DNA from 2 places in the Bacillus sp. D48C genome. Region 2 is predicted to be linked to the other one. Evidence: riboswitches for the same ligand, from Rfam matches in the RefSeq annotation. Region 2 holds a riboswitch; the other holds the start of a gene.
What was found. A riboswitch is a leader RNA that binds a small molecule or an ion and turns the genes downstream of it on or off. The one in region 2 is predicted to bind thiamine pyrophosphate.
Positions count from the first base shown of each region.

Region 1: linked by a shared signal. The riboswitch ahead of thiC (phosphomethylpyrimidine synthase ThiC) and the one ahead of thiM (hydroxyethylthiazole kinase) in region 2 are both predicted to bind thiamine pyrophosphate.

Region 1 covers NZ_JBKFAQ010000003.1:291,677-296,341, reverse strand. The annotation lists partial or broken gene ACLBXA_RS10305 (arsenic transporter) at 1-661, shown strand, start outside; gene thiC (phosphomethylpyrimidine synthase ThiC) at 917-2,677, opposite strand; TPP riboswitch at 2,790-2,905, opposite strand; gene lldP (L-lactate permease) at 2,977-4,638, opposite strand.
Region 2 covers NZ_JBKFAQ010000012.1:59,224-63,888, forward strand. The annotation lists gene topB (DNA topoisomerase III) at 1-1,965, opposite strand, end outside; TPP riboswitch at 2,157-2,269, shown strand; gene thiM (hydroxyethylthiazole kinase) at 2,342-3,151, shown strand; gene thiE (thiamine phosphate synthase) at 3,157-3,825, shown strand; gene ACLBXA_RS23600 (anaerobic C4-dicarboxylate transporter family protein) at 3,942-4,665, opposite strand, start outside.

The DNA of each region.
Region 1 (4,665 bases), on a different contig from region 2:
ATTCTGTTGATACGAAACAAAAACGGACAAGATTCATGTTAAAAGTATTAGGTTTTGTCTTCCTTATGCGCTGTCTTCTATTCGTTGCATCCTTCTTATCCATACCAATTGAAATCGTTGCGGTACTCGGTTCACTCGTTCTTCTCATTTGGAGATGGTACTACTTACGAACAAATCCTGTCGACATTTTGAAAAAGACACCGTGGCACATTTTAATTTTCGCCTTCTCTATGTACGTCATTATTTACGGACTCCACAACGCAGGATTAACAGCTGCACTTGTACAATGGCTCGAGCCAGTTGTGAATCAGCATCTACTCTATGCTAGCTTTGCGATGGGCGGACTTGTATCCATCCTCTCTAACGTCTTCAATAACCATCCTGCCCTTATATTGGTACGATCACATTAACAGAAATGGGACTAGATCCAGTCACATTAAAAACAATCTATCTCGCAAACATCATTGGTAGTGACATCGGTTCACTATTACTACCAATTGGTACGCTAGCTTCACTCATTTGGATGTATATTCTGAAACAAAACAAAATTAAAGTAAAATGGAAAGACTATTTAAGTGTATCCCTTATCGTTATCCCGCTCACAACAGTCGTCACACTATTCCTCTTATTCTACTGGGTACACCTCTTCTTTGCCTTATAAAGTGAAACTTTAATCAGTGGGGGTTTTGTTCATCCCCCACTGATTATTAGCCCTAACCAATCGGGCTTTTACGGGCAGCCCGACCCCGACCTAACTTCTTTGCTTCCGCTGAATTTTGAGGTGGGGGTCTTACTGCCCACAAATAGCGGGATAAACAACAGAATCCCCATTTGCTACCGTCTTAGCAAATGGGGATTCTTCTATAATAAAGTTAGGTACTACAGTGTGATCAATCAAGTAAAGAGGTGTAACGTGTTATTGATATAAATGACTACCAGCTTCTTTAAATTCTTCTGCTTTCTCTTTCATTCCTTTTTCAATTGCTTCTGTCGTTTCTAAATCATTTTCTTTTGCATATTCACGAATATCATGTGAAATTCTCATACTACAAAACTTCGGTCCACACATTGAACAGAAGTGAGCTGTCTTTGCCCCTTCTGCAGGCAACGTTTCATCGTGATATTCCATCGCACGTTCAGGATCTAAAGATAGATTAAATTGATCGCGCCAACGGAATTCGAAGCGTGCTTTTGAAAGTGCATCATCACGCTGATGAGCCGTTTTATGTCCTTTCGCAAGATCAGCCGCATGCGCTGCAATTTTGTACGTAATAACACCCGTGCGTACATCATCTTTATTCGGTAAACCTAAATGTTCTTTCGGCGTTACATAACAAAGCATCGCCGTTCCAAACCAACCGATCATCGCAGCTCCAATCGCCGATGTAATATGGTCATAACCTGGTGCAATATCTGTCGTTAGTGGCCCAAGTGTGTAAAACGGCGCGCCCTGACAAATATCAAGCTCTTTCTCCATATTTTCTTTAATTAAGTGCATCGGTACGTGTCCAGGTCCTTCGATCATAACTTGCACATCATGTTTCCAAGCAATTTTGGTTAATTCACCAAGTGTTTCAAGCTCAGAAAACTGTGCTTCATCATTTGCATCTGCAATAGACCCTGGACGTAATCCATCTCCAAGAGAGAACGAAACATCGTACTGTTTCATAATTTCACAAATCTCTTCAAAATGAGTATATAGGAAGTTTTCTTTATGATGGAATAAACACCACTGCGCCATAATCGAACCACCGCGTGAAACGATACCTGTCGTACGCTTTGCCGTGATTGGAATGTAACGAAGCAATACACCAGCGTGAATCGTAAAGTAATCAACGCCTTGCTCCGCCTGCTCAATTAACGTATCACGATATACTTCCCACGTTAAATCTTCTGCAATTCCGTTTACTTTTTCCAGCGCTTGATAGATTGGTACAGTTCCAACTGGTACAGGCGCGTTACGAATAATCCACTCACGCGTCGTATGAATATTTTTACCTGTAGATAAATCCATAATCGTATCTGCACCCCAGCGAGTAGCCCACGTCATCTTCTCTACTTCTTCTGCAATAGAAGAAGATACAGCAGAGTTTCCGATATTTGCATTGACCTTCACATGGAAGTTACGCCCGATAATCATCGGTTCAGCTTCTGGATGATTAATATTCGCTGGTAAAATAGCGCGGCCTTCTGCGATTTCCTTACGAACAAACTCCGGCTCTACCCCTTCACGAATCGCAACGTATTCCATCTCAGACGTAATAATGCCATTACGCGCATAGTGCATTTGCGTAACATTTGCACCTTGCTTTGCTCTAAGCGGCTTACGATCCATTTGCGGGAAAACAGGTGCATGTTTCGAAGCCACTTTCACACCGTCATCCTCTGGTTTTACTTCACGCCCTTCGTATGCGTCTACATCACCACGCCCCATAATCCAGGAGTGGCGCGGCGTTGGAATGCCTTTTTCCAGCTCGACCTTATACGCAGGATCTGTATAAGGACCGCTCGTATCATACACACGGATTGGTGGATTTGGGACGCCATTCGTTTCGCTTTGTTCAATCTCACGCATCGGCACTTTCATACCTTCTTGTGGTCCATCCACATATACTTTCTTACTCCCTGGTAAACTCGATTTCAATTCAATTTGCTCAGCTGAAACAGATTGTTTCATAAATTTTGTTGCCCCCCTGTTCGTGACAAGGACGAGATATGGCCAGCGCATGCCAAAATAAAAAGAGCCAGGTCCATAAAAAAATAAGGACCTGGCTCATAAAGACATCATTATGTAAAGCCGTTAACTTCCCTACGCTGGTACGAGCCAGATCAGGTCCAAAGGGTTAAGAAGTTCACGCGCTTCTCTCTCAGCCTACGCATACGTTAGGCACCCCTAGTTTATCACTGATTTAATTTTCAATACTTTCCCATCATACACTATAATCTGAAAAATTCAAAGTTTATTTCTTTTGTTTTTTATGGAATCATCCACGTTAAATAATATGCCTGTACATACGTCATAATACCAACAATAATTACGAAGAATAAACTATGCTTCACTGTAAAACGGAACAAATCCGATTCTTTTCCAGCAAGACCAACTGCTGCACAAGCGATGGCAATCGACTGCGGGGAAATCATTTTACCTGTTACACCGCCTGTTGTATTTGCTGCAACGAGAAGCACTTCAGATACGCCGACTTGCTGCGCTGTAATGGCTTGTAAATTCGAGAACAGTGCATTCGCAGACGTATCAGACCCTGTTAGGAATACGCCAATCCAGCCTAAGAATGGTGAGAAGAACGGGAATAGTCCGCCTGTTCCAGCTAATGCTAACGCTAACGTAGAAGATAGGCCAGAATAGTTTGCGATAAATGCAAACCCTAGTACAAATCCGATAGATAGAATTGGCATTTTTAATTCGTTTAACGTTTCTTTAAATGTCACTACTGCATCTTTTACATTCATTTTCAAAATAAACATGGAAATGATACAAGCAATTAAAATCGCTGTTCCAGTTGCCGATAATACATCAAACTTTAGAATTGCCTCGTAAGGCGTTGGTTTATTTACAATTGGCTCTGCTTTCATTACTAGATTATGCAGACCTGGAATTTCAAACTTAAATACAAGACTTTCTAAAGCCCCTCCTGGAGCAAATAATGCCTTAAAGAAATTTTGGCTCCAAATGACTACCATAACCGTTAATACGATAAATGGGGACCATGCCTTCACTACTTTTCCAAACGTTAATTTCGGCATCGATGCTGCTGTCGTTGTTGCTGCTACCTCATTATTTGCTTGCCCGGATTGATAAATTTCTTTCGGCTGCCAAACTTTTAAGAACAGTGCTAAACTCACTAAACTTACAAGTGCTGACGTAATATCCGGAAGTTCCGGTCCTAAGAACGTCGCTGTAATGAACTGCGTAATCGCAAATGAACTACCTGCTACAAGTAACGCAGGCCACGTTTGTCTTACCCCTTTAAATCCATCCATTAAAAATACGATAAAGAATGGAACAAATAATGATAGGAACGGTAATTGATGCCCAGCCATTTGTCCAATTTTATGTGGATCAATACCTGTTACTTGTCCAGCAACTGTAATCGGAATTCCCATCGCTCCGAACGCCACTGGTGCAGTATTTGCAATTAAACAAAGACCTGCTGCGTATAAAGGATTTAACCCAAGACCAGCAAGAAGCGCTGCTGTAATCGCTACTGGCGCTCCAAACCCTGCCGCTCCTTCTAAAAATGCTCCGAATGAAAATCCAATTAAAATAACGAGTAAACGATGATCGTTCGTAATCGATAATACCGATGCACGAATCACATCGAATTGACCTGTTTTTACAGAAATTTTATATAAAAATACCGACATAATGATAATCCAAGCAATTGGCCATAACCCGTACAAAAAACCGTACCCGGTTGCTGCCATTGCCATCGTGAACGGCATTTTATAAGCGAATAATGCTACTAAAACTGTAAGTACAACTGTAATAAATCCTGCCACATACCCCTTCATGCGAAAAACCGCTAAAGCTAAGAAAAAAAAGATAATCGGAATAAGTGCTACTGCTGCTGAAATCCAAATATTACCGAACGGATCATAAACTTGTGTCCATGTGTTCATTGTCCTCTCCCCCTAAAGAATCCCCTT
Region 2 (4,665 bases):
TTGCGGACAGCGAGCGTTTGTTGTACGAGATACATTTTTACGATGACCACATTCACGATCTTGGCATACGAGCATTTTTCCCTTTTTGCCGTTTACTTCTAGCATTGGTTTACCGCAGTCTGGACAAGACTTCGTTGAAATGTTGTCATGTTTATATTTTTTATCACTCGATTTAATTTCAGAAACAATTTCTTTCGTATAGTTCTTCATTTCAGAAATGAATACTTCTTTTTTCAGCTTACCTTTTGCGATAGCCTCAAGTTTTTGTTCCCATTCACCAGTTAGTGTAGGGGATTTTAACTCTTCTGGTACTAAATCAAGTAATTGACGACCTTTTGATGTAATGTGAATATCTTTACCACGTTTTTCAATTAAGAAAGAGTTGAAAAGTTTGTCGATAATATCTGCACGTGTCGCTACAGTACCTAATCCACCAGTCGATTTTAACGTATCAGCAAGTTGTTTATTTTGCGTATCCATATATTTTGTAGGATTCTCCATTGCTGAAAGTAAAGTTGCTTCATTAAAGCGTGCAGGTGCTTTCGTTTGACCTGATGTTTGCATAATTAACTTTACAGTTAATGTATCGCCCTTTTCGATGTGGGGTAGAAGCTGCTCTTTTACGTCATCAGTTACATCATCGTCTTCAAATCGATTTTCGTATACTTCCTTCCAACCAGCATGTAAAATTGTTTTTCCGCGTGCAATGAACGTTTCACTACCAACTTTGGTACGTAATGTTAGTTGCTCGTATTCGAATGCTGGGAATAAAACAGCTAAGAAACGTTTTACAACTAAATCATAAATTTTACGTTCTTTATCTGTGAATGCTGAGAAGTTAACGTATCCTTCTGTTGGAATAATCGCATGATGATCGCTTACTTTACTATCATCAACAAATGATTTATTAGCCTTGATAGGCTTTTGTAATACTTTATGTGCTAAAGGACGGTACTCTCCAACGCCACATGCTTTTAAACGTTCTGGAAGTGTTTCAACGATATCAGATGAAATGTAGCGTGAATCTGTACGAGGGTACGTTAGCACTTTATGTTGTTCATATAACTTCTGCATAATGTTTAATGTTTCTTTCGCAGAGTAACCGAACTTTTTATTTGCATCACGTTGTAATTCAGTTAAATCGTAAAGACCAGGAGAGAATGACTTCTTCTGTTTTTTATCAATTTCCACAACAGTAGCATGTTGTTTATCTAAACCTTTTACAATACCATCAATTTTTTCTTTATTAAAACTACGGCTATTGCCATTTGCATCTTGCCAAGTAAGTTTGAGTTTCTCCATCGTTTGAGCTTCGATGCCGTAGTAAGTTTGTGCTTTGAAGTTCTTGATTTCATCTTCACGACTAGCAATCATAGCGACAGTAGGCGTTTGTACACGACCGCAATTTAACTGAGCATTAAAGCGAGTCGTTAAAGCGCGAGTTGCATTAAGACCGATATACCAGTCAGCTTCTGAACGTGCAACTGCTGAAGCGTATAAATTGTCATAGGCTTTACCTGGTTTTAAATTTGCAAAACCATCTTTAATTGCTTTATCGGTTACAGAAGAAATCCATAAACGTTTGATTGGTTTGTTTAGCTTAACTTTATCGATGATCCAGCGTGCGACTAATTCCCCTTCACGTCCAGCGTCTGTTGCTACAATAATTTCATTTACATCTTTTCTAAGTAGCTGACTCTTTACAGCATTAAACTGTTTACCAGTTTGTTTAATAACCGTTAATTTCAAACGCTCTGGTAGCATCGGTAAATCTTCTAAATTCCACTGTTTATATTTCACATCATAGCTTTCTGGATCTGCTAATGTAACGAGATGACCTAAAGCCCAAGTTACAATATATTTACTACCCTCAAGATAGCCGTTTCCTTTTTTATCACACTTCAGTACACGAGCAATATCTCGTGCAACGGAAGGCTTTTCAGCGATTACAACGCTTTTTGACATATTAAAAACATCCTTTCAAATTTCCATAAGTTAAATATAGCATACATCTTCTTGAGATTCAGTTTCGCTTCATATTTGAGCTGTTTTTAGTGGAATGAACAAAATCCTCACTGATTAAAGTTTCACTTTATATAGAAAAGTAAAGAACTTGTTATTTTACTAGAATAAGAGTAGACTTTGAAGTAGATGAATAAGAAACACATGGGAGTTTGTGGATACAAACTGAGAGTATGGCTACTAGTCCGTCATTGACCATTTGAACCTGTTGGATAATGCCAGCGTAGGGAGAGTGTAAAAGCACATGTTCAGGCACTTTGCGTACGCGCGAAGTGCCTTTTTGTGTATCTCCCATCATTATAGTTAGGAGATGAAAAGGATGAATATGAAAGAAATTAGTAAAGTAGTGGATTTGGTGAGAGAATCTAATCCGCTCGTTCATAATATTACAAATGTTGTTGTAACAAATTTTACTGCTAACGGTTTGTTGGCACTTGGGGCATCGCCTGTAATGGCGTATGCAAAAGAAGAAGTAGCAGAAATGGCTAGCATTGCTGGAGCGTTAGTATTAAATATGGGAACACTTCGTCCTGAGGAAGTAGAAGCGATGTTACTTGCTGGTAAATCAGCAAATGTGAACAATGTGCCAGTACTATTTGATCCAGTTGGTGCAGGAGCAACTTCGTATCGAACAGAAGTTGCGAGACATATTCCAGCCGAAATAGATTTAGCAATTATCCGCGGCAATGCGGCTGAAATAGCAAACGTTATTAATGAGAAATGGGAAATTAAAGGGGTAGACGCTGGTACTGGAAATGGCAATGTTGTAAGTATTGCAAGGCAGGCAGCAGATGAACTAAATACAGTTGCTGTCATTACTGGAAAAGAAGATGTTGTTACAGATGGAGAGCGAACTGTTCTTATTCGAAATGGTCATCCTATTTTAACAAAGGTTACGGGAACAGGGTGTTTACTAACTTCGGTAATAGGAGCATTTGTAGCAGTAGAAAAAGATTATGTAAAAGCAGTAGTAGCCGCATTAACGTTTTATGGTGTAGCTGCGGAACTGGCAGCTGTTAAAACAGTAGAAAAAGGGCCAGGTAGTTTCCAAATTGAATTTTTAAATCAATTAGCGAATACAACTTCAGCTGATATTGAGAAGTATGGGAAGATTGAGGAGTTAGAGTAAGGGGGATGAAACATACGATGCGCATTGAAACAAAGAAAATGTCTAAGTTATTACAAGTGTATTTTATTATGGGAAGTAATAACTGCACGAGGGATCCTTTAGCTGTATTGAAAGAAGCGTTAGATGGTGGAGTGACACTTTTTCAGTTTCGCGAGAAGGGGGAAGGTTCTTTAATCGGAGGAGATAGAGTGCGCTTTGCAAAAGAATTGCAGACGCTTTGTAAGGAATATAGTGTTCCTTTCATTGTAAATGATGATGTAGAATTAGCCATTGAATTAGATGCAGATGGTGTTCATGTAGGACAAAATGATGAAGGGATTACATCTGTTCGTGAAAAAATGGGAGATAAAATTATCGGCGTATCTGCTCATACAATTGAAGAAGCACGCTTTGCAATCGAAAATGGAGCAGATTATTTAGGTGTTGGACCTATTTTCCCAACGAGTACGAAAAAAGATACGAAAGCGGTTCAAGGAACGAAAGGATTAGCTTATTTTAGAGAACAAGGAATTACAGTGCCAATCGTTGGTATTGGTGGGATTACAATTGAAAATACAGCGGCAGTTATAGAAGCGGGTGCGGACGGTGTTTCAGTTATTTCAGCAATTAGTTTAGCTGAATCTGCGTATGAAAGTACGAGAAAATTAGCTGAAGAAGTAAAGAGAAGTTTGTAGAAAAGGACATGTAGTATTTTAAGTGCTACATCGAGAAGTAGACTGCCCAAAAAATTTAAACAAACATTTGATTAAAAAAGCACAAACCTTTTTAAATAAGGGTTTGTGCTTTTTCTTTAAAACATAATAGAAATTAAAAGCATTCCAATTCCGATAGAAGTAAATGTTGCAATTAAGCCTGGAATCATAAAGCTATGATTTAATACGTATTTACCGATACCTGTTGTACCAGTACGGTCAAAGTTAATGGCAGCAACGATTGTCCCGTAGTTTGGAATGAAGAAATATCCGTTTACTGCAGGGAACATCGCAATCAGTAGTGCTGGTGGAATACCAAGGGATAGTCCAAGTGGCATTAAGGCACGTACTGTTGCTGCTTGGCTGTACAGTAAAATAGATAGAATGAATAGTGCGATGGCAAATAGCCAAGGTGCACTTGTTACTAAATGCTGAATAGATCCTTGAATCATATTTAAGTTTCCATTAAAGAAAGTATCTCCCATCCAAGCGATACCGAAAATAGCAACAACTGCTGTTGCTCCTGCTTTAAAGACGTTACCAGACACAATGCTTTCTACATTTGGTTTACAGAAAATAATAATAAGAGCCGCGATAGTTAACATAACCATCTCAATTGTGTTCGGCATGGAAAGACGGGCTAACTTCCCATCAACTATCCATCCTGGACGAAGTGCTTCAAATGAACCAAGAAGTACAACAAGGAAGGTTCCTACAAGGAAAAGGATAACTGATAATTTGGCGCCCTTTACACCTACAAATTCTTTTTTCTCTTCAAGCTTAGGAATCATTCCTTCTTTTAATCGTTTTAAGTATTCAGGG